2 regions of the Clostridium pasteurianum DSM 525 genome follow, and region 2 is predicted to be linked to the other one. Evidence: riboswitches for the same ligand, from Rfam matches in the RefSeq annotation. Region 2 holds a riboswitch; the other holds the start of a gene.

Region 1 (12,675 bases), 680 kb from region 2:
TGGGTACTTTTACTTTTGATAGTATATCTGAAAGCACCTGTTCTGGATTGACTCCCTCAAGCTCTAATTCTGGTTTTAAAATTATACGATGTCTTAGTGTTGGTATAACTACCTTTTTTATATCTTCTGGAATTACATAATCACGACCTGAGTAGGCAGCATAAGCTTTAGAACATTCCAGCACAGCAATGGACCCTCTAGGAGAACTTCCTATATCAATAAGAGGATTATTCCTAGTTTCAGAAATTATACTTACTATGTATTTCATAAGGCTATCCTCTATTCCTACTGACTGCACTTCCCGTCTGCATTTTAAAATAGTTTCTGCTGTACATACCTTTTGTAAATTATAATTGTCCAAATCTATACTATGCAAACCTTGATGATGACGTTTTAGAACTTCTTTTTCCGCTGCAATAGATGGATAATCAATTACGAGCTTCATTAGGAATCTATCTATCAGTGCCTCTGGCAGTGGATATGTTCCCTCATATTCCAAAGGATTCTGTGTTGCAAGTACCATATAAGGAGAAGGAAGAGAAATCATTTCCCCGTCAATGGAAACAGTATTTTCAGCCATAGCTTCTAAAAGTCCTGCCTGTGTCTTAGGTGGAGTACGATTAATTTCATCAGCTAAAAGTAAGTTTGTAAAAATAGGACCTTTTTTAAGTTCAAATTCCCTTGTCTGCATATTGAATATTTTCGTACCCGTTACATCTGCCGGCATCAGATCAGGAGTAAATTGAATTCTTTTAAACTCCATAGAAATTATTTTTGATAGAGCTTTAACCATTAGTGTTTTAGCAAGACCAGGAACTCCTTCTAAAAGGACATGCCCTCCGCAAATTAAACTTATAAGGGAGAATTCTATTAATTCATCCTGCTCCACTATTACTTTTTTTAATTCTGAGGTTATTTTATCTATACTATTTTTTACAAGCTTTTCTTGATTATTTTCCAATATGAATCTCTCCTTTGCTTTTCAATATTTTTTAAATTTTCTATACTGGCAATTATAGACATACATTCTTTTGATTTTAATTTCTTATCTTTTTTATCAATGAACTTATATACCTTTTTTGCCTGTTCAAGAGAATCAAATTCCTTTTTTCCCCAGTAATGCAGCCAATTTTCATGAGAGCAATTAATTTGTCTTAAAAAGCTTTCATAATAATTTTCAAGCATAATATCCCAGCAATTTGCTGATCTGTATAAAGATGCAGCAGAGTATAAGTATTCATTTTCACTTCTTTCAATCTCTTCATACAATGGGATTGATCTGCCAAATCTTTTACCTTTGTAATAGAAAAATGCAACCACTATTATTAAAATCTGATAGATAAAATATCTCAATTGTAAAGGTACATAATCCCATAGGGATTTACCACCCTCCAAAGAAAACAAGTAATTTTCATTAAAATATATTTTGTTATAAGAATATCTATCAATCTCCTTAAGAAATTCATAAGCTTTATTAGTATTTACCATTAGAGTTTTATTTGTAATATTTGATGAATTGTAAGTAATAATATTACCCTTACCATATTTGTATACAGTAAAATCACCCTTCTCTTCCTGTGGAACTGCATAATTTATAAAATGTATACTTTCAGGAGCAATATATATAAGTTTACCTCCTTTATTTATCCAGTTTTTTATATCATCAGAATTTATATCAAAATCCCCACCTGCAGGTACTATTTGAATATTATCTGTACTAAATGTATTTACAGGTTTTAGAGTTCTTTCTACAGGATAATCAAGTTTCTTCATGGCTTCATAAAAAACACTAATCCCAAATTTTGATTTATTACTGACAGAATAGGAAGGCATCTTATCCTGCATTCTGCTGGATACATAAAAAGTAATTATAAGAAAAACAGGAATGAATATAATAAATAATATTAAATCCCTACTTATTTTTGTTTTCAAGATTTATCACCTCATTCCAAACTGAAGACATATTGGATTGCCACTGATCATATACTCTATCTTCCTTTAATTTATGACCATACCAACACTCATTAAAAGTTTCTGACAAATATTTAAAAGCTTTTAAAGTAGAAATTTTATTCTTCTCAAGATATTCATAAATTTCTCTATTGGTTTTTGCTTCATCAAGATATAAAACACCCTTTGTATGCATTAGAAGCAATAATGCTATAAATTCATAACGTATAGCCTTCCTAAAATCCTTTTGTTTTCTAAAATTATCAGCCTTGTGCCTTAAACTATTTGGCGTAGTGTTATTATCTATTTTTTCTCCTAATATTTCTCTTATTCTCTGTCTTTTCTCAAAGGACTTACTTATTTTTATGGATATAAAAATTATCAAACCCAATAATATTAAAATACCTATAATTATGAACACAGTAGAAAGATTTTCAGATATTGAAGAAACATTAGACATATTAGAAAAAGTATTTTCAAGAACTTTTAAAATAAGTTTTATCAATGTTTCTTTAATTCCCTCTATCATATCACTAAAAGCATTATTTAAATGTTTATACTCAGCACCCTTAAGTATTTCCTGTACTGTATCATTAAACTGTGTTTCAGATGGTATCATTAAACTCAGTAGATTCACTTGTTCTATTCCTTTCTTCACTTTGTTGTATTTTTTTAAGCTTTAATAGAATGTCATAGCCTTCCTTTTTAAATCTCTGATTAAAGTATAATAGGGATATCATTATAGTAACAACTGGTGAAATAACAAGCCAGGATAAAATACTTAAAGGCCATCTGGCATATACAAAAATTACTCCCATAAAAGTGACATAATCTCCTTCTACACTTAAAAATTTAAGAAGCATATAGAATATGCTCAATATCACAGCCAAAAAACTATCAAGGGATAGTCTTATTACAAAAGTTGATAAACTGAATATTATTATACATCCAAGTATTTTCCAAAAATCACCTTTAACTAATTGAAAACTACGTTTTATTGATGTGAAAATACTTTGTTTTTCTATAACAAGTGTATGAAGAGAGAATATAATCCAAGTTATGTAAGATAAAAATATAATAGCCGTAACTAATAATATTATTACTGAAGTAATAATTAAAGTTATTTCAATTGGATTATAGAAGTCAAAAGAATTAAATATCAGTTCATTACCTTTGTAAGCATAATAAATTATAGTTCCTAAAATTGCCATAACAGGAATAAACAAAATAAAAACACATATTACAATAGCAAATACTTTAAATATATATCTAAAGGAAATTTTTATTGCTTCATCTGCGTAGACCTTTCCTCCAAGAAAATCTTGACTGGAAATTTTAATCATCCCTATATTTGTAGATAAAAAAAATGAAACTCCCAAAAGAGACAAAATAGAAAATATGATTCCAAAGATTATTGGACTTGTCAGACTATCACGAAATAAAAACATTAAAATTATTCCTATTACAAATAACACAACCACTGCGATAAATGAAATAACACCATAGGCAAGATTAAATAAAATTATAGTTTTAATATATTTTTTTAAAATTTCAATAGACCTATCCATTATTTCTGAAAGATTCATTATATTCATATGGTATTCTCCTAAAAACAAAATTATAAGCACCTTTAAATCATGTTATATACCTTAACTTAAAAAGAACTTATGTATTAACAACATTTATTTTTGACAATATTATGTATGCATACAATTATTTTACCGTATATTCATTAAATAATCTATATAAGTACTATTATTATTAAAATTAATCAAAAAATTTATATATATAATTTTTATCAATAATACTTAAATGAAATCAAAAATAACATTGTAAAATTATAAAATAAAAATCAAGGGAAATTAAAGTTATATTATAATTTTAATTTCCCTTGATTAAATTATTTACAATTTTATTACTGTATTTTAAACAAAGTTTTATTGAAATAAATTATTTCATATCGTTTTTACCCCTAAAAATATATACAATACTTTTAAAAATATATATTTTTTAGCTGCAATAGAGCCTTTTTCAATGCCTGCTGATTATCAACACTAATTTTGTTTCCTTGTAAAAAAAGATATTGAAGACGAGACATTTTTTTTAATGGATTTATATCGCTTATTTGATTGTTTTTTAGTTCAAGTATTTGTAAATTAGTTAAAGAATCTAGCCCACTTAAATTACTCAATTTATTGGAATTCAGTACAAGATTTTGTAATTTAACTAATCCCTTTAATGGTTTTACATCAGTTATATTATTTCCTTCTAGATCAAGTTTAAATTGCAAATTAGTCAATTGGCTTAACGCGCTAATATCACTTATTTGATTATTTGATAAAATAAGACTATTTAACTTAGTTAAGTTATTTATACTGCTTATATCGTCTATTTCATTAGATTCCAAACTAATATCCTGTAAATTAGTTAAATTCTTCAATATACTTATATCTTTTATTTTATTAGACTCTAAATAAAGATACTGTAAGTTTTTTAAGTCTTTTAATGAACTTATATCGCTTATCTTATTTGATTGTAAATCAACACTGTATAAATTGCTTAATTCCTTTAATACATTAATATCACTTACTTCATTAAAATTTAAAGCAAGAGTTTTTAAATTAGATAACCCTTTTAGTGAATTAATATCATTTATTCGATTTTTCTTCAATCCAAGAATCTGTAAGTTAGCTAACCCTTTTAGCGGACTTATATCACTTATTTGATTATTTTCAAGATAAATCGTCTCTAATTTAGTTAGATTTCCTATAGCATTTATATCTTTTATTTGATTTCTGCTTAAATTAAGTACTTGTAAATTTATTAAATTTTCTATACCGCTAATATCTTTTATATCTTGATAACTCGCAGATAAATTAGTAATATTTTTAACATCACTTTTATATAAATCACCTGTAGGTTTATGAATATTATACCTTATGTTTTGTTCTAAATTTTTGTCTTTAAAAGTTATTACTGTATCATTAACATCACGATCATTTACAGTTACGGTACAGACAGCTGTTTTATCTCCATCATCAGTAGTTGCTGTAATCTTTGCTGTGCCTTTCTGCAGGGCAGTTATAACTCCATCATAATCTACTTTTACTATATTAGGTGACGATGATGACCATGTAACAGCTTTATTTGTAGCATTACTAGGCAATATAATTTCATTTAAAGCATATGTATTACCTATACTTAAGCTATATGTAGTTTTGTCAAAATTTATAGATGATACTTGAATATTCTTTTTATTTGTTACAGCTGCACTAGCTTTATCGCTAGAAACAATTTTATAAATAGGATAAATGCCAATGACCAGTAAAATAATAATAACTAAAACTATCTTCTTTTTAACACTATTCAAATTTATGCCCCCATTCATAATATTTAACCTGACTAACTTGGCGTAAGTCTCCCACGCACTCTGTACAGTCCTCGCACCAAATTAAAATTTGGGTTCTCTACTTGCACTCTGTGAAAGTGATTCACACCAAATTAAAATTTGGGTTCTCTACTTTTCTTCAAGTGGGAGTTCGACGCCAAGTAAGCCATGCATTTGCAGTTCTAAAATTCAGAGGGGGTAAAAGAATCCCCACCTGAATTAAGAACTTGTTTCAATTTTCTTTAATAACAGGCTTATTCTTAGATTGTCATAATTGATGTGATTAATTAATTAAAATATAAAAAACTCGAATCTTAGTAAACATATATGTTAGCTGTAATTATATTACTTATATTTCCCAGTGTCAATATATAAGTAATATATTTAAAATAATTATAAAAATCACAATTAAAATCTCTATATAGCAAATTAAATTTATACATTTGGTAACCTGTGATACATATTTTTATCAATAAAAGGCTTATACTATGATTAAAGAATATAAAGAGGTGAAGATAATGAATAATTTAATAAAAAATATAGAATTTTCAAAGATAGTCAATCTAAAAGAATTAGTATCTTATCAAGAAAGCCAGGTTATAAGCAGAACTATTGCGCAGACACCTAATGCAAATATTACTTTATTTTCACTAGATAAGAATGAAGGTATAAGTTCCCATGTCACTCCTGGAGATGCTATGGTCCAGATATTAGATGGAGAAGCTGAAATCACCATAGGTGACAATATATTTACGGTTAAAGAAGGAGAAACTATAGTTATGCCTTCTAATATCCCACACGGTTTAGAAGCTCGTAAAAAATTTAAAATGCTGTTGACTGTAATAAAAAATTAATTATGTATTTCAGATGCATAAAAGGCATTCAATTCACAGATTGAATGCCTTTTTATATAATTTTTATTATTAAAATTAATACAAGTCTACAGTCACAAGATTTCCTACTGTAAATATTAATACCTTATTTTTATACTATTACTTAGCACTCAATGCTGCCATAGTTATATAATTATAAGGCTGATTAAAATGAGGTAAGAAGAATATATCAAGAAGTTTTATCTTATCAATAGTAACTCCCTCTTCAATGGCCAAGGAGAACATATGAATACCCATGGAAATATCATAATATGAAGCCATCTCTGCCCCTAGTACTCTGCGGGATTCCCTATCATAGATAATACGAATTTTTACCTTTTCATTTTCTTCTTTAATAAAAGCCGGTTTTTGTAAATCTTCATACTGTGTATAAACTGGATCAAATCCCGCTTTTTTTGCAGCTTTTAAATTAAGACCAGTAGACACCATCTTATATCCAAATATACATATTCCATTAGAACCTTGTACCCCTGCTGATTCAATAGATGTACCACAAGCATTGTGTCCGGCTACTACACCGCTGCGTACTGCATTAGTTGCCAGTGCTATATAATTACTCTGTTTTATGACATTGCTATATACAGTAGCACAATCACCAATGGCGTATACATCTTTAATATTTGTTTCTTGATTAAGATTTACCTTATAAGCTCCATTTCCAATAGTATTAATTTTATCTTTACCAATATAACTATTTGGATAAAATCCTATACAAACAATTACTAAATCCACATCATACTCGCCTTTATCAGTGACAATACCCGTTACCTTAGTATCACCCTTGATTTTCTTAACCATTTCATTGTAGTGTAATTCTACTCCATTGTCTTTTAAGATTTCATCCATGTCATGACTGAACCATTCATCATAATAACTTGAAAGACTAGTATCTGCCACATCAAATAATAGAGGTTGTTTATTACGACGTTTAATGGCTTCTGCAATTTCAACTCCAATATACCCTGCTCCTACTACTGCTACATTTTTAATTGAACCATCTTGAAGCAATTTATCAATTTTTTGACCATCCTGAAATAACTTCACATTTTCTACATTTTCTAAATCAACTCCAGGAATTTTAGGAATAATAGGAAGGGATCCTGTAGCCAAAATTAACTTATCATAACTTTCAACTATTTCTATGCCATTTTTATCTACCGCATAAACTTTCTTTTCTTGAAAATCCACATTTTTTACTTCTGCTTCCATATGTACCACAGCTTTTTTAGAAGCAAATATTTCTGGAGAACAATAAAATAGACCAGCAGTATCTTCTATTTGTCTTCCAACATACAAAGCAGTACCACATCCTAAATAACTGATATTATTATTTCTATCGAAAATAACCAATTCATTTTCAGGATAGTTATCCAAAATAGTATTAGCTGCTGCAGTCCCAGCATGATTTGCACCTACCAAAACAATTTTGCTCATATTAATCTCTCCTTTTACGCCTTATTAATAAACATTAATTATTATTTAATAATTACAATTCTATGATAATAAGATATCATAATTATATTATTTAATCAATACTTAAAATAAATTTATAAAAATTTCAATATAAAATATATTGTTAAAACTGTTAAATTAATACTAATATTTTTAAGACATTAGCATTTAAGATTATCTTTTGAAATTTTATATAAAAAAATACAAAAAAACAGATGTATTTTCATAGAAAACACATCCTAAATAAAAATTTTTTCAATACAAATAAGTTCAGGTGGATTATTTATTTGATTTGTAAAGCTAAGCTTCACCACATTATATTCTTTTTGATTTAAACCTGAAATAACTAATATTACCTCAACTGGATTTTTAATTTTCTCTTTAATTTTAAAGTATAAAATCAAATTTGCTTATATTTATTCTATTTTATGTAATTTAGCTGTATCCTTTGAGAAAGAAGGAACACTAACCTTACTATAAATCACCCAAAGCATTATAAACCATACAGGTGTTACAAATAGGGCCACACGAGTCTCTTTATTAAGCGCCAATACAACTAAAACAAAAGCAATAAATGCTAAAATTACATAGTTGGCAATTGGGTAAAAGGGCATTTTGAATTTGCTCTTAGCCGCAAGTTCAGGATTAGCTTTGCGATATTTTAGATGACAGACAACTATAATAGCCCAAATAAATATAAAGCAGAATGTTGATACACTGGTAATAAGTACAAATACTCCTTCTGGCATAATATAGCTCAGGATAACTGAAATTAATATGACAGCTGCAGAGAATATTAAAGCATTAGAAGGCACTTTATGAGAAGTTAATTTTTCCATTGACTTAGGTGCATTATCTTCTTTGGCAAGAGAATAAACCATACGACTTGTACTGAATATACCGCTGTTACAAGCAGACGCAGCTGATGTCAGTACAACAAAATTTATAATACTTGCTGCTGCTGCAATTCCCACTGCAGCAAATACCTGTACAAAGGGACTCTTAGCTGGATTAATTGAATTCCATGGATATATACTCATAATAACAATAAGTGCCCCTATGTAGAAAATAATAATTCTAATTGGAATGTTATTAATGGCCTTTGGAATAACCTGTGCTGGATTTTCAGTTTCACCAGCTGTTAAACCAACCAATTCAATTCCAGTAAAAGCAAATACAACCATTTGGAAAGAAAGTATAAAACCACTTGCCCCATTTGGAAACCAACCACCGTGATTCCAAAGATTTGAAAAACTAGATACACCAGCATTTGTAGAAAATCCTTTAACAATCATAAATATACCAATTATAATCAGCAATAAAATTGCAACAATTTTAATCAATGCAAACCAGAATTCCATTTCACCAAATAATTTTACTGCAGTAAGGTTCATAGCTAGTAAAATTAAAAGGAATATAAAGCTTGGAACCCATTGAGGTATACTTGGGAACCAGTACTGAATATAAAGTCCTGAAGCAGTTAAATCAGCCATAGCAAGTGAAATCCAGCAGAACCAATAGGTCCATCCTGTAATAAATGCTGCTGTGTTTCCTAAATAATCATGTACAAAATCTACAAAAGAATGATAATTTAAATTGGAAAGCAATAATTCCCCAAGAGCACGCATAATAAGGAAACAAATTGCCCCTGTTATGGTGTATGCAAATAAAATAGATGGACCAGCCAGATGAATGGATCTGCCTGCACCAAGAAATAATCCAGTTCCAATTGCACCTCCAATTGCAAGTAACTGAACATGACGATTTTTTAACCCTCTGGATAGATTTTCATTTTCCGACATATGTATTCCGCCTTTCTAATATTACTACTGATAAATTCATGTCAATGTCACCTTTTTATGATTGAAGTAATACTAGACGTACAGTAAAATTGATTTAAGTAAGTACTTTTATAAGAAATGATAAGAAATATGCTGCCTTTTTCTTTTCCTTTTCCCTGTCCTTTTACCTGAGAGTTTTGCCGTACGACTTTCTCCTTCGGTGCTCATCAAGAGTCTCTCCAAGGTTTCATCTAATAGCAGTCATCTCTAATTAAATAGATACCTGAAAGATTTACTTCTTCGGTGAATGGATATAACCATAACTCTCCCGCTATCTTCATCTGAATATTGAAATTTACCGTTATATATATTAATACATATCTAGTAAATTTGCAATGATTAATTAATAATATCCATACTCATTAAACCTGATTTCATTGCTATCTTCCTTAAAAAAGTGTTGTACATAAATGGTGACTTGAGATGTTTCAATCTTATATTAATCCGTAGTTTATTGGTATTTCGATAATATTCAGCAATAATACTATCAGGCCGCTTTTGTATTGCATTTGCTAATGCATATGCACTTTTAAATGAATAACTTAATCCCTCAGCGGAACTAGGACTAATCCAGCCAGCAGCTTCACCAATTAATGGAATATTTGCTTTACCAAGACAAATCTGATCCAGTTTTTCAGGTCTCAATAAATAAGCACCATTTTTCTTTACACAGGGACCAAACTCAAACCCTCTCAAAATAAGCTTCTTTTTTAATGCCATAAATTTTTCATAGGGTTTATTCTTTGGCATAACTGCTGTTCCCAAAACAAGTAAATCATCCTTTGGAATTGTCCATGAATAAAAATCAGTGATATCATCATCAAATATGGAAGAGAAATATGGTAGATTACTATTCATTTTATAGTATTCTTGAATTGAAATATATGTCTTGGGATTTCGTGAGTCTAATGAAATCTTTCTTCTTACAGTTGAAAAAGCTCCATCTGCACCTACCAAAACTTTTGTATAAATAGTACGTTCTTTCCCCTGTTCAAAATATTGCACCTTAATATTATTATCATTTGCTATTTCAAATCTTTTAAAGACTGCCTCACAAACTACTGTAACTTCAGGAGGAACCATTGAAACTAACCATTTATCAAATTTCTCTCGATGAACATTTATGTAGTGACGTTGATAATACTGTTCTATGTTATTCTGAATATCGATAGTTCTCACCGTAAATAGCTGAGGCCCAACTAATATATCTTTAGGAATGCCTAGTCCAAACTTGGCTAGCATCTGCTGTGCATCCGGAGCAAGTAATCCACCGCAACATTTTTCAAAATTGCTTTTAGAATTCATATCTAGCAGTTGCCTTTTATCCATAATTAATATTTTTAATTTTTTACCAAGCAGTCTGGCTAAAGTGGCTCCGGCTGGTCCAGCTCCAACAATCACTATATCGTACATTGAACTTTACCTCCTTATTAGGTATTATTTTTTATTTTCGTAACTTTTGCCTTCTAAACTATCTCCAGACTAACATTCTAGAGTCCTACAAATTGCCTCTAAAGTTGATAATCGAAGGGCTTTTGCCTTTCCATTTTTCAATATGGAAAGACTAGCCATGGTTATTCCAACTATTTCTGAAAGTTAAGAAAATTATTGAAACTTGTTTGCGTTTCATAAAAGCACCTTACTACTTTATTGTACTTTGATTTTAATATCATATTTATTGTTTGTCAATAAATTTTTATTAATTTAAATTATATATTTATTGTTCAAATTGATATTTCGATATTAGTGAACTCAATAGTAAAAGAAGACGCAACTTTGTAAAACCAGATGCAATGTTTGTAATCAACAACTAAATATTTGTAAATGAAATGCAGTTTTTGCACTCGAAAAGCCAGTTTTGTAAATGAAATGCAGTTTTTTTAACCAAAATGCAGTTTGATTTTCCTACTTTTCTGCTGTATCATAATAGAAAACTGCAAGCCAAAGGGAGGTCGATTCCCTCTCGATTTTTTTGTAATCGGAGAATCCACCCCTGTTTAGCTTCTGTATGAATTGCTGGCGGCGCAGTTTTATCGTTTTATTTTTTGAGAAGAACTGGCTTTAACATGATGTCACTGGCTGCAACTGGTGCACATCTAAGTTTTGTTAAAACTTCTTCTCCGTGATAAAAGCTGAACGTTTCGTATGGGCTACGGTTGTTCAGCTTTTTTCTTTTGTATGAGTTGATATGGTTCATCATCAGACTGATATCTTCTTGCGTCAGGCTATTAAAACTAGTTCCTTTAGGAAGAACCCTACGTATCAGTTCATGGTTTACCTCAATCGCTCCTTTTTGAAACGGACTTCCCGCATCACAGTAAAACACATGGGTTCTTAAACCAAACCGTGGTCCAGGACGATACTCGATTGCTTTTGGGTTGGAAAACTCGCTGCCGTTATCTGTTAGGATAATAGGAAACAGTTTTCGAAAAAGTTCCTCACCAAGATCTTTTTCAAGCATGTTGAATATATCAATCACGGATTGGGAGGTATTTGCATCACGCAGGAATGCCAGCATTAAGCTGCTTTCCACAAAGTGAATAGTAAGAATACATTTTCCACCTTTGGTTCCAATCACAGAATCCATCTGTACCACCGATATATCTGGATTCTTATTCAGAAAAACATTGAAGTCTTCGTAATTACGTCCAATACGACAACCTTTATCTACCTTGAATTCCGGCTTTTTATAACGTTCGCGGAATTTAACTTTGCGAGGAAGATCAATGTTGCGTACATCAAACAGGCAGGCGTCTATATAGTTGTAAATAGTTTTCTCACTACACATAAGTTCATCTTCATGCGTAACGTATATTTGATGAACAGATTGACCGTTTTTAACCAGTGGAGAAATAATAGCGTTTAGTCTTGCTATTTCATCTTCAGAAACACATAAACCGCTTCTTGCTTCCGATATTACTTCTGAAGCTTTGATATGGGCATGTTCTGCATCATAAATATTTTTGAGTAATGTGCATTTGCCAAGGCTTTCACAGCCATTACACACATATGGGACACGAAATCTGGCAGTACATATTTCTTCTATGAAATCATCGCATCTTGCATTGCACTGAGCACACAGCTTACAGTAGGCCGCCGATTTTCTAGAGCAGTCATTGCCACAGATATTCTTCTTTCTACAGTTAAAACG
Region 2 (12,675 bases):
AAAAACAGTTTGAAATTTCAGATAAGAGAAGTGTAGGAGAAATAAGAGAAATGCTTAAATCAAATGGATACTGTCCTGTCATGAAGGATTGGGAGTATGTGTAGTTATGAATAGAAAACTCTTTATAATTACAAATAGAAAACTTATAAAAAAAGGTGATTTATATACAGTAACAGAAGCCTGTGTACAAGGTGGAGCAGATGCTATTATTTTAAGAGAAAAAGATCTTTCATCAGAAGAACTTTATATTATGGCCTGTAGATTAAAAAAAATTATTAATAACAAAATACCTCTTATAATTAATGGTAATTATGATGTTGCTGTTAGGTGCAAAACGGAGGGAGTACATTTAAGTTATGATATATTTATTAAATTCAATAATAAATATAATGAATTAAAAGGTGTATCAATTCATTCCTTAGAAGAAGCTAAAATGGTAAATAATATGAATGCTGACTATATTTTGACCGGTCATATATTTAATACAGCTTGTAAAGCAGGACTTCCTGGAAGAGGAATAGAGTTTTTGAAGGATATTTGTGGAAATTTGTCATTACCAGTTATTGCAATAGGCGGTATAGATGAAAATAACATTAACAGCGTTCTAGAAGCAGGAGCTAGCGGAGCAGCCATAATGTCATCTGTTATGGAAGCTGATAATCCTAAAGATGTTGTATATAAAATGAAAAGTATTATTAATAATTTTTAGTGTAAATAATACAACAATTATGATGCGTAATTTTACTAAGAAAAGTGTATATAAGACATATGAAAATGAATATATACATTTTTCTATGTAAAATTTGTTTTTTTATTGATTTATATTAGTACATTGTGTTAAAATGGATTAGGTAATTTAATAAGTCGAATGAAGATAGTGGAATAATTAGACATGTGAAAATAAATAATAGGTCAAAGGGAGCATATTTGACTGATATTATTTAAAATGTTTTAATTTAAACCGTTATTGGACGAAACTCTGGAGAGACTCAAAGGAGCACCGAAGGGGAAAACTAGATTTATAGTGAAACTCTCAGGTAAAAGAACGGAGATTATATATTAAAAGAAACGTCTATGTTGTGTATCAAAAGTTTATTTATTACATAGAGAGTTGTTTTTAATTCTTCGCGCTTCTCAGAGACTAATTTTATTTAGTCTTTTTTTATTTATACATATTGATTGTTTTATTTTAAGTTAATTAAGCCTATACTATGTTTAGGTAATTTATTATTCAGGAGGAATTTGTTAAAATGAAATCATTTATCACAGTAATCGGAGAAGATAAAATAGGTATTATTCAAGGCATAACTTCAATACTAGCAGAAAATAAAATAAATATTATGGATATAAATCAAACTCTTTTGCAAAACTATTTTACAATGATAATGTTTGTGGATTTATCTAAGATGGAAATAGATGCTAAAAGGCTAAAAGAAAAGCTTGATGAAGAAGCTGAAAAACTTGGAGTTACAATTAAACTTCAACGTGAGGAAATATTTAGATCAATGCACGAAGTATAATAGATTAGGAATTGGGAGTTGAAAAAATGATTAATAATAAAGACATACTTGAAACTATCAATATGATTGAAAAAGAAAATCTAGATATTAGAACAATAACTATGGGTATATCACTTTTAGATTGCTGCGATCCAGATGGTGAAAAGTGTAGACAAAAAATATATGATAAGATAACGACAAAAGCTAAGGATTTAGTTAAAATAGGTGAACAAATAGAACTTGAATATGGAATACCTATTATACATAAAAGAATATCAGTAACTCCAATAGCATTAGTTGCTCAAAGCAGCAGTGATACAGATTATGTAGAATATGCAAAAACTCTGGATAAAGCTGCAAAGACTGTAGGTGTTAACTTTATAGGTGGATTTTCTGCATTAGTTCATAAAGGATGCACACCTGGAGATAGAATACTTATAAAATCTATTCCAGAAGCATTAGCAGTTACAGATAGAGTTTGTTCTTCTGTAAATGTTGGAACTTCAAAAGTTGGAATAAACATGAATGCGGTAAGGGATTTAGGAGAAATAGTCAAAGAGGCAGCTTATATTACAAAAGATAATGGAAGTCTTGGATGTGCAAAACTTGTAATATTCGCTAATGCAGTTGAGGATAATCCTTTTATGGCAGGAGCATTTCATGGTGTAGGAGAAGCAGATTGTGTTATAAATGTAGGTGTCAGTGGTCCTGGAGTTATAAAATCAGCTTTAGAAAATGTAAAGGGAGAAACCTTTGATGTTGTAGCTGAAACTATAAAGAAAACTGCATTTAAAATAACAAGGGTTGGCCAATTGGTAGCTACTGAGGCTGCAAAAAGACTTGATGTACCTTTTGGAATAGTAGATTTATCTCTTGCACCTACTCCGGCAGTAGGTGACAGTGTAGCTAGAATACTTGAAGAAATAGGACTTGAGGTTTGTGGTTGTCATGGTACAACTGCTGCATTAGCTATGCTTAACGATGCAGTTAAAAAGGGTGGTATAATGGCCTCTTCACATGTAGGAGGACTAAGTGGCGCTTTCATTCCCGTAAGTGAAGATGAAGGTATGATACATGCTGTAGAAATTGGTGCATTAAATATAGAAAAGCTTGAAGCTATGACTTGTGTTTGCTCAGTAGGTCTTGATATGATTGCTATTCCAGGAGATACACCTGCATCAACTATTTCTGGAATGATTGCTGATGAAATGGCAATTGGAGTAATAAATAATAAAACCACAGCGGTAAGAATAATTCCCGTTTATGGAAAAAGCGTTGGTGACAGAGTTGAATTTGGCGGACTTTTAGGAGCTGCACCAGTAATGGCTGTAAGCAAATTCTCTAGTGAAGATTTTATTGCTAGAGGTGGAAGAATACCTTCACCAATCCACAGTTTTAAAAATTAACTATATTCTAATTAATTATAAAAAGTAAAAATAAGATATGTAAATATAAAAAGCTACCTTGATTTGAAAGTTATTTTCTATTAAAGGGTGGCTTTTTTATTATCTGTTATTGAAAATGTAATATAAACAAGTTGTAAGGATGTGATATTAATATGAATGGAGAAAAGAATGGTGTAGTTTTAGCACTAATGTTAGCCATGTTTTTAGGGGCTGTTGAAGGAACTGTAGTAACTACTGCTATGCCTTCTATTGTGAAAGAATTAAATGGATTTAGTCATATGAATTATGTTTTTTCCTTATATTTATTAACCTCAGCAATTTCTACTCCTATATATGGAAAATTATCTGATATATATGGAAGAAAAATAACTTTGTGTACAGGTATTATAATATTTTTATTGGGAAGTATTCTATGTGGATTTTCACACAATATGTATGAACTTATAGCTTTTAGAGCTGTACAGGGAATAGGAGCTGGGGCTATATTTACCATAAGTTACACTATAGTTGGTGATATATTTAATGTTTCTGAACGAGCAAAAGTACAAGGATTTCTCAGTACTGTCTGGGGAATATCAAGTATAGGAGGGCCATTTCTAGGAGGATTTTTGATTCAATATATATCCTGGCACTGGATTTTTTTTATAAATATTCCTTTTGGTATAGTATCTATAATACTTTTAAAGAAATACTTAAAAGAAAATTTTAAAAAAAATATTGTCAATATAGATATTTTAGGTTTAATAATTTTAAGTTTATCCATTATAATATTTTTATATGGAATAATTTCTATTGAAAAGAATAGTAATTTTTATTCGATATTTTTAATAGCTTTATCAATTGGCTTTTTAATTATATTTTATTATATAGAAAAAAGAGCAAAAGATCCTATTATGCCTTTTGAAATTTTTACGAGGCATAACATAATAGCTAATATTGTAAGTTTACTAGTTTCAGCAATTTTAATAGCTTTAGATGTATATATGCCTTTATACATACAAAGTATCTTAGGATATAGTGCAGCAATTTCAGGATTAGCTATGGCACCAATATCTATAGCTTGGCTTATATCATCAATTATATTATCTAAATCTATATCTAAGTATGGTGAGTCTTTGTTAGCTTTTGTATCATCTATAATATTACTTCTTAGCTGTATATTCTTAGCTACTTTATATCTAAAAACTTCTTTGATTTTAATGATATTATATGGATTTATTATGGGATTTGGTTTTGGTGGATTATTTACAACTCTTACTATGATAGTTCAAGAATCGGTAGAGTATAATAAAAGAGGAGCTGCTACTGCATCAAATTCATTACTTCGTACTATAGGTCAGACTATAGGGATAAGTGCTTTTGGAATTATATTTAATTTAAATGTTTCAAAATATTTTTATAAATTAGGAATAACAAATATAGATACCAATAATTTATACAGTACTGGAAAAGTAAATCTTTATCAAATAAAAGGAGCATTGAATTATGGTATACATATAGTGTTTTTAATATTAATAATAATTTCTATTATTTCAGTGTTTCTATCTTATAGACTTTTAATAAATAGTAAGGATGCTTAATGCTGAAATTAACAACCTGACCCTGAAGTATTATAGTGACTATATTTAATTATTTATCTAAGAATATGAGGTGTAAAAATGGGGGCTTTTAAGAAATATATACATAAATACTGGAGAGGATTTTTACTTGCGATAGTATGTCTTATATTAGAGGCCAGTTGTGATTTGCTGCAGCCAACTATAATGTCAAAAGTGATTGATATAGGTGTAAAGAATAGGCAAATAGATTATGTATTTAAAATGGGAGGAATAATGCTGGGAGTTACAGCATTAGGGGCTTTGGCTGCCTGTGGACGTAATTTCTTATCCAGCAGTGTTTCTCAAAAATTTTCATCAGATATAAGAGTAGATATATTTAAAAAAATACAAGATTTTTCTCTGGATAATATTGATAAATTCTCTAAGGGATCTCTTATAACAAGAATTACAAATGATGTGACTTTACTTCAAAATTTTGCTAATGGGCTCATGAGAATCTTTGTAAAATCACCTATTGTATGTATTGGAAGTATTATTATGGCTTTAAGGCTTAATATTAAACTTTCTGTAGTGCTACTTGGAGTAATTCCAATAATTGCTTTAGTTATATTTTTAAATATGAACATAGGATATCCCTATTTTATTAGAGTACAAAGAGCATTAGATAGAGTCAATAATACGGTTAGAGAATATCTTTCAGGAGTTAGAGTGGTAAAGGCATTTAATAGATTTGATTATGAAACAGATAAGTTTAAAAAAATAAATGATGATTATAGCCTTTTATCTGCTTCAGCAATGAGAATAATGTCTATATTTTCACCTATAAATGGCATTATTGTAAATATTGGAATAATTATAATATTGTGGATTGGAGCCGTTAATGTGAATGCAGGTAATATGCAAGTAGGTCAAATAATAGCTTTTACAAATTATATGACACAGATACTTTTCTCAATTATGATAATATCTTCATTATTTAATATGTCAGTGAGAGCTAGAGCCTCAGCAGAGCGTATAGGAGAAATATTTAAAGAAGAGAGTACTTTAAAATACAACAATATTGAAGATAAAGAAATTAAGTATAAAGGAAGAATTGATTTTGAGCATGTTTATTTTTCCTATGGTAATAAAGATAAACCAGCATTAAAGGACATAAATTTTACCTGTATGCCAGGAGAAAATGTAGGTATTATTGGATCTACAGGTTCGGGAAAGACAACTTTAGTCAATCTTATTCCGCGTTTTTATGATGTGACTTCTGGTAGTGTAAAGATAGATGGTGTGGATGTAAAAGATATGGATAAAGATAATTTGATGGATAGAATAGCTATAGTGCCGCAAAAGTCTATATTATTTACAGGGAAGGTCATAGATAATATAAAATGGGGAAAAGAAGATGCATCCTTAAATGAAGTCATAGAAGCATCCAAGATCTCACAGGCTCATGAATTTATTTTGAAATTTCCAGAGAAATACAATGTACTTATTGGTCAAGGAGGAGTTAATTTTTCAGGAGGACAAAAACAGCGTGTAGCCATAGCAAGAGCAGTAATTAAAAGAACTGAAATACTTATAATGGATGATGCTACTAGTGCGGTAGATGTTACTACAGAGAGTAAAATAAGAAAATCATTAAAAAATTATACAAAAAATTTTACCCTCATAACAATAGCTCAGCGTATTACTTCTGTTATGGGATTGGACAAAATAATTGTACTTGATAATGGTGAAATAAAGGGAATTGGAAAACATGAGGAACTTATTAAAAATTGTGATGCATATAAAGACATTTTCTATTCTCAAATGGGAAAGGAGATGATATCTATTGTCAGAAAATAACAGCAAATATTCAAAAGAAAATATTAATATGTCCCGCATCAGTGGACGAAGCAGAATAAGAAGAAGTAAAGGTCCTGTAGAGAAACCAAAAAAATTTAAAGAAACTCTAAAAAGACTATGGTATTATTTCGGAAAACAACGAAAACTATTATTAATTGTATTTTTTATTACAATAGTTGATGCCATAATTACATTATTGGTTCCTTATTTAATAGGAAGGGCTATTGATACTATACCTATTGATGGCAAAGTTAATTTTAAAATACTTAAAATTATTTTACTTGCATTAATAATATCTTATTTTTTAGACGCAGTATTAACTTTTTTTCAAGGATGGCTTATGGCAGGAACAGCACAACATATAGTGAAAAATATGAGAGCAGATTTATTTAAAAAATTTCAAAAGCTTCCTATAGTATTTTTTGATGGAAATACTCATGGTGAAATTATGAGCAGAGTATCTAATGATGTAGACAATGTAAGCAGTACTATATCTCAATCAACTACACAGCTTATGTCTGGTATGATAACTATAATTGGATCACTGATTATGATGATTATTCTCAGCCCATTACTAACTTTAGCTAGTATGATTACTGTTCCCTTAGTATTTTTGCTAACTAGAATTATTGCTAAAAATACAAATGTTTTATTTAAAAACCAACAGAAAGAATTGGGAAGGTTAAATGCTAAAATAGAAGAAGCCATTTCTGGAATTTATGTAGTAAAGGCCTTTAATCATGAAAATAGAGAGATACAAGAATTTGAAGAAATTAATAATGATTTATATAAAGTATCTTTAAGAGCACAAATATGGTCTGGATATTTAATGCCTCTAATGAATGTAATCAACAATATTGGTTTTGCGGTGGTTGCAGGTGTAGGAGGAATTCTTGCAGTAAAAAATATTGTAACTATTGGTATTATAGCTAGTTTTTTAAGTTATTCAAGACAATTTTCAAGGCCCTTAAATGATCTAGCCAGTATATTTAACACTCTTCAATCTGCTGTAGCAGGAGCTGAACGGGTATTTGATACATTAGAAGAGAAAAATGAAGATGAGGATGCTGTAGATGCTACAATATTACATAATCCAAAGGGAAATGTAATATTTCAAAATGTTAGTTTTGGATATCGTAAAGATTTAAAAATTCTTAAGAATATAAATTTTAAAGTAAAATTTGGAACCAGTGTTGCTTTAGTGGGCCCTACAGGAGCAGGAAAAACCACTATAGTGAATTTACTTACAAGATTTTATGATGTTTCTGCAGGTAAAATATTTATAGACAACAAAGATATAAGAGAATATACTCGCGATAGTTTAAGAAGATGCTTTGGTATGGTACTTCAGGACACTTACTTATTTACGGGAACAATAAAGGAAAACATAAGATATGGAAAATTAGATGCTGCCGATGATCAAATAAGGAGAGCAGCTATTATGGCAAAAGCTGACGACTTTATAAGGGATTTACCTAAAGGTTATGATACTTTATTATTTGAAAGTGGGAGTAATTTGAGCCAAGGACAAAGACAACTTTTAGCTATTGCTAGAGCCATACTTTCCAATCCGTCTATATTAATTTTGGATGAAGCTACAAGCAGTATAGATACTAGAACTGAAATGAAAATACAACAGGCAATGTCAAAATTGATGGAAGGTAGAACAAGTTTTATTATAGCCCATAGATTAAGTACTATAAAAGATGCAGATGTTATTATGGTCATAGACAATGGACAAATTATTGAAAAGGGAAATCATGATGAACTTATAGAAAAAAAAGGTTTTTATTATGATATGTATCTTAGTCAAGTTAATAGTATGGAAAATTAGATAATAGGAGAAAAGTGCGGAACACTTTTCTCGGTGGAAAGTTGAATACATGATTCTTGCTTCGTCTTTTCCAACAAAACTGTACTATTTTGAATTTTCTAAATATTCATAAGCGTATTCAGCATATAAACTGCTAGCTATTTGAAGAGCATCCTCATCAATGTTAAATCTGTCATTGTGCAGTGAATAAATAGCATCTTTTTCAGTATTTCTTGCACCAACTAATGCAAAAACTCCAGGAACTTCTTGAAGATATTCAGCGAAGTCTTCAGATATTAAAAATGTCTTTTTTTCAGCTATGGCATCTATAGACAATATTTCTTCTACAGCATGTCTACCCATTAAAGCAAGAGTATAATCATTTATTACTGGTGGAACAGTAAAATCATATTCTAGATCTGCTTCGGCTTTATAAGATCTCGCTGTACTTTGAATTACACGTTTTATAGCATGAGGAATATTTTTTCGTACCTCATTGTTAAAACATCTTGTAGTACCATGCAGTACTGCTGTATCTGCTATTACATTATATTGAGTTCCGGCAGTCATGGTACCTACACTTACTACCACTGGTTCTAAAGGGTCTATCTCCCTACTTACAATGGATTGTAAATTTAAGACTATGGCTGATGCTACAACTAGGGCATCTACAGCTAAATTTGGCTTTGCACCATGTCCGCTTTTACCCTTTACGGTTATTTTAAATTTATCTGAGGAAGCCATTCTAGGGCCACCTTCAATAGATATTTTACCACAATCTATATCGGGAACTAAATGTATACCAAATACACTATCAACTCCATCTAAAAAGCCCTCGGTAACTAGAGATTTAGCTCCACTTCCAGCTTCTTCTCCTGGTTGAAAGATAAGTTTAACAGTTCCACTAAGATCAGGTTGTATTTCTTTTAGTATTCGTGCAGCTCCAAGTAGTGAAGCCATATGACCATCATGACCGCAAGCGTGCATATATCCTGTATTTTTTGATTTATAATTTATAAGGTTACACTCGGTAATAGGCAAGGCGTCTATATCAGCACGAAGAGCAATAGTTTTACCTTTTTTTCCACCTTCGATGGTTGCAAGTATACCTGTACCGGTATTGCTGGATATTTTATAGGATATTCCCAATTTATCCAGTTCGCTTCGTATTTTTCTTGAAGTTTCAAATTCCTGCAGACTCGGTTCAGGGTATTTATGAAAATGTCTTCTCAATTCTACTATATAATCCTTATATTTTGGTGCAATAGCTTTAATATTCATTTATTTCATCTCCAATCCTTTAACAAATTATCAATATTATTGTTGATTATATAATAATACTGTAGATATTAATTTGATTATTAACATATTGTATAATTTAATTATACTACAATATTAAGAATTTTAACATGGTAAGAGCTTTATAGAAAATGTAAAGTTTTGTATTGACATTAAAATATTAATGTGCATATAATCAGATAATAGTGAATCTTAGTAAACTACAATTTAGATTGTTATTTATCTGAAAGAATTGTATAAGGTATGTGGTTTCTTATATACATATAAACAAAATTATTTATATTGACACTGTGTAAATTTCAATTTATGTTAGAAATATAAGATGTTAAAATTAAATATCTTATTTGGGGGATTTATGGATTTATTTAATGGAACATTAGAGAATATAGAACCATTGTATGATGACAAAATTGTTTTAGCCAAGAAGCGATTGGATTCTTTGGCAAAACCTATTGGTAGTCTTGGCGAACTAGAGGAAATATCTTGGAGGATGGCCGGGATAACTGGTAAGATAAATAATAATATAAAAAAGAAAAATACAATAATAATGTGTGCCGACAATGGAGTAATTGAAGAAGGTGTCAGTTCCTGTCCTAAAAATTTAACAGCCGTTGTAACAGAGAATTTCACTAAAGGTCTATCGGGAGTATGTGTCCTTTCTTCCCAGGCAAAAGCAGATATAACCATTGTAGATATAGGGGTGGACTATGATTTTAACAATAAGCATGTAATAAATAAAAAAATTGCCTATGGCACTAAAAATATGAAAAAGGGTCCGGCAATGACTAAAGAAGAAGCCATAAAGGCTATAGAAGTTGGGATAGAAATAGTAGATGATTTGGTAAAGAAAGGCTATAACCTTTTTGGTACAGGAGAAATGGGAATTGGAAATACATCTACCAGTACAGCAGTATTAAGTGTACTTTTAGATATGGATCCAGACTATTTATGCGGTAAAGGGTCTGGTATTACTGATAAAATGCTTGAAAATAAGAAAAATGTTATAAAAAAGTCTATAGAATTTAATAATCCGGATAAAGATGATATATTAGATGTAATATCAAAAGTAGGTGGATTTGACATTGCTGGATTATGTGGATGTTTTTTAGGAGCAGCAAAGAATAGAGTACCAATTGTCATAGATGGTCTTATATCATCTGTAGCTGCACTTTGTGCTTATAGATTGAATAAAAATGCCAGAGAATTTATGTTTCCATCTCATCTGTCAATGGAACCTGGAGCTGAATATATAATGAAGGAGCTTAATATGAGGCCATTTTTACATATGGAAATGAGACTAGGAGAAGGTTCAGGATGTCCACTGGCTTTTAATATAATAGAATCAGCACTGGCTGTGATTAATAATATGAAAACTTTTGAAGAATTGAAAATGGAAACAGATTATTTAATAGATATAAGGTGATTAAATGGGAAAGATAGTATTAGTAACAGGGGGAGCAAGAAGTGGAAAAAGTGGCTTTGCTGAATCTTTGTTTAGTGGAACCAAGGAAGTTGTCTATATAGCTACGGCAAAAATATATGATGAAGAAATGAAACAAAGAGTTGAATTACATAGAAAGTCAAGACCTAGTGAATGGATTACTTATGAAGGTAATTATAATATAAAAAATGCGGTGGTGGACAAAAAAAATTATATTCTAGATTGTATCACAGTTTTTACTTCTAATATTATGTTTGATATTACTAAAGATTGCGAAATTATTTCACCTGAGAAACAAAGAGAAGTGGAAAACACGATTATGACAGAAATAAAATCTTTAATAGATAAAATTAAAGCTATAGATGGAAATATTGTTATGGTTACAAATGAAGTGGGATATTCTATAGTTCCGGAAAATCATTTGGCTAGGGTTTATAGAGATATAATTGGAAGGATAAATCAAAAAATTGCTAAACTTTCTACAGAAGTCTATCTTGTAACCTGCGGCATACCAAGGAGGATAAAATAATATGCTTAAAGCATTTATACTGGGACTTCAATTTCTAACTAGACTGCCAGTAAATATACAGGTGGATTTTCAGAAGAAAATTCTTGCAAAAACTCCTGCTTTTTTTTCTATAATAGGAATGATAATAGGTGGAATAGCAGCTATAGTATATTATTTATTGAGTTTTTTTAATAAGGATTTTGCAGCTGCTGGGGCAGTTTTAAGTCTTATAATAGTTACTGGAGGACTTCATATGGATGGACTTTCTGATACCTGCGATGGATTCTTCTCTTCAAGGAGTAGAGAGAGAGTACTTGAAATTATGAAGGACAGCAGAGCTGGAAGCTTTGGAGTTATTTCCATAGTATTTGATATATTGTTTAAATATGTTTTGTTAAAAAGCATGACTATAGAAGCAGCAATACCAGCACTTATTTTATCCTGTGCTATAGGGAGAACTATGATTGCAATGCTTCTTTCCTTTGGAAAGTCTGCAAGACCAGGTGGTATGGGAGAGATATTTATGAGTAAAAACTCAAAATTATATTTTGCTGTAACGCTTTTAATATTGATTATTATTGGAGTGATTATTAGTAAATATGCTTTTTTGATAGCATTATTTGCAGCAATTATTTTTTCACTGATGTTTATGAAGTATTCCTATAAAATAATAGGAGGAGTTACAGGAGATGTGTATGGGGCTAATTGCGAACTAAGTGAGATAGTTGCTCTTACAGTATTTCTTGTATTAATGAGATGAATATAGTTTTTGTAAGACATGGTAGTACTGAATTAAATCATAAACATGTATATGCAGGTGTAATTGATTCAGAAATATCTCAGAAGGGAATAGAAGAAATAAAGAGTATAAAAAAGTATCTGCAAAAAATAAAATTTCATGAAGTTTACAGTAGTCCTTTAAAAAGAGCTGTCAAGACCACAGAATTGTTAGATGAAAATTATAAAATAGATAGCAGGCTTTCTGAAATGAATTTTGGAATATTTGAAGGTTTAAGCTATAGTGAAATAGAAAGCAAATATGCTAGGGAAAGCAAAGCTTGGGTAAAAGATACGTTGAATTATAAAATACCTAAAGGAGAAAGCTTAATAGAGGTTTTTAATAGGACTAAAGCCTTTATTGAAGAGGTAAGCAGTAAGAGAGGAGATATACTTGTGGTTACCCACGGTGGAGTAATTGCCTGTGCTCTGTCTTTGGTTTTTAATCAATATGATTATTTTTATAGGTTTAAAATAATGCATGGAACTGCTTCGGTGATTTCAATAGAGGATGGTTATATGTATATTAAAGCG

What was found. Region 2 has a riboswitch for glycine ahead of CLPA_RS16205 (ACT domain-containing protein). Riboswitches for the same ligand answer to the same signal wherever they lie in the genome.
Region 1: linked by a shared signal. The riboswitch ahead of CLPA_RS13255 (amino acid permease) and the one ahead of CLPA_RS16205 (ACT domain-containing protein) in region 2 are both predicted to bind glycine.

Annotation. Positions count from the first base shown of each region.
Region 1 is NZ_CP009268.1:2,907,075-2,919,749, forward strand. Features, by position in the region: gene CLPA_RS13220 (AAA family ATPase) at 1-961, opposite strand, end outside; gene CLPA_RS13225 (DUF4350 domain-containing protein) at 934-1,932, opposite strand; gene CLPA_RS13230 (hypothetical protein) at 1,913-2,569, opposite strand; gene CLPA_RS13235 (glycerophosphoryl diester phosphodiesterase membrane domain-containing protein) at 2,556-3,545, opposite strand; gene CLPA_RS13240 (leucine-rich repeat domain-containing protein) at 3,944-5,320, opposite strand; gene CLPA_RS13245 (cupin domain-containing protein) at 5,857-6,192, shown strand; gene nox (H2O-forming NADH oxidase) at 6,331-7,665, opposite strand; gene CLPA_RS13255 (amino acid permease) at 8,100-9,485, opposite strand; glycine riboswitch at 9,631-9,717, opposite strand; gene CLPA_RS13260 (FAD-binding protein) at 9,864-10,937, opposite strand; partial or broken gene CLPA_RS20875 (helix-turn-helix domain-containing protein) at 11,007-11,120, opposite strand; gene CLPA_RS13265 (IS30 family transposase) at 11,563-12,675, opposite strand, start outside.
Region 2 is NZ_CP009268.1:3,582,466-3,595,140, reverse strand. Features, by position in the region: gene thiH (2-iminoacetate synthase ThiH) at 1-104, shown strand, start outside; gene CLPA_RS16210 (thiamine phosphate synthase) at 107-709, shown strand; glycine riboswitch at 970-1,059, shown strand; gene CLPA_RS16205 (ACT domain-containing protein) at 1,251-1,520, shown strand; gene CLPA_RS16200 (PFL family protein) at 1,547-2,905, shown strand; gene CLPA_RS16195 (MDR family MFS transporter) at 3,058-4,485, shown strand; gene CLPA_RS16190 (ABC transporter ATP-binding protein) at 4,564-6,303, shown strand; gene CLPA_RS16185 (ABC transporter ATP-binding protein) at 6,290-8,137, shown strand; gene CLPA_RS16180 (amidohydrolase) at 8,222-9,397, opposite strand; gene cobT (nicotinate-nucleotide--dimethylbenzimidazole phosphoribosyltransferase) at 9,771-10,838, shown strand; gene cobU (bifunctional adenosylcobinamide kinase/adenosylcobinamide-phosphate guanylyltransferase) at 10,843-11,385, shown strand; gene cobS (adenosylcobinamide-GDP ribazoletransferase) at 11,387-12,124, shown strand; gene CLPA_RS16160 (histidine phosphatase family protein) at 12,121-12,675, shown strand, end outside.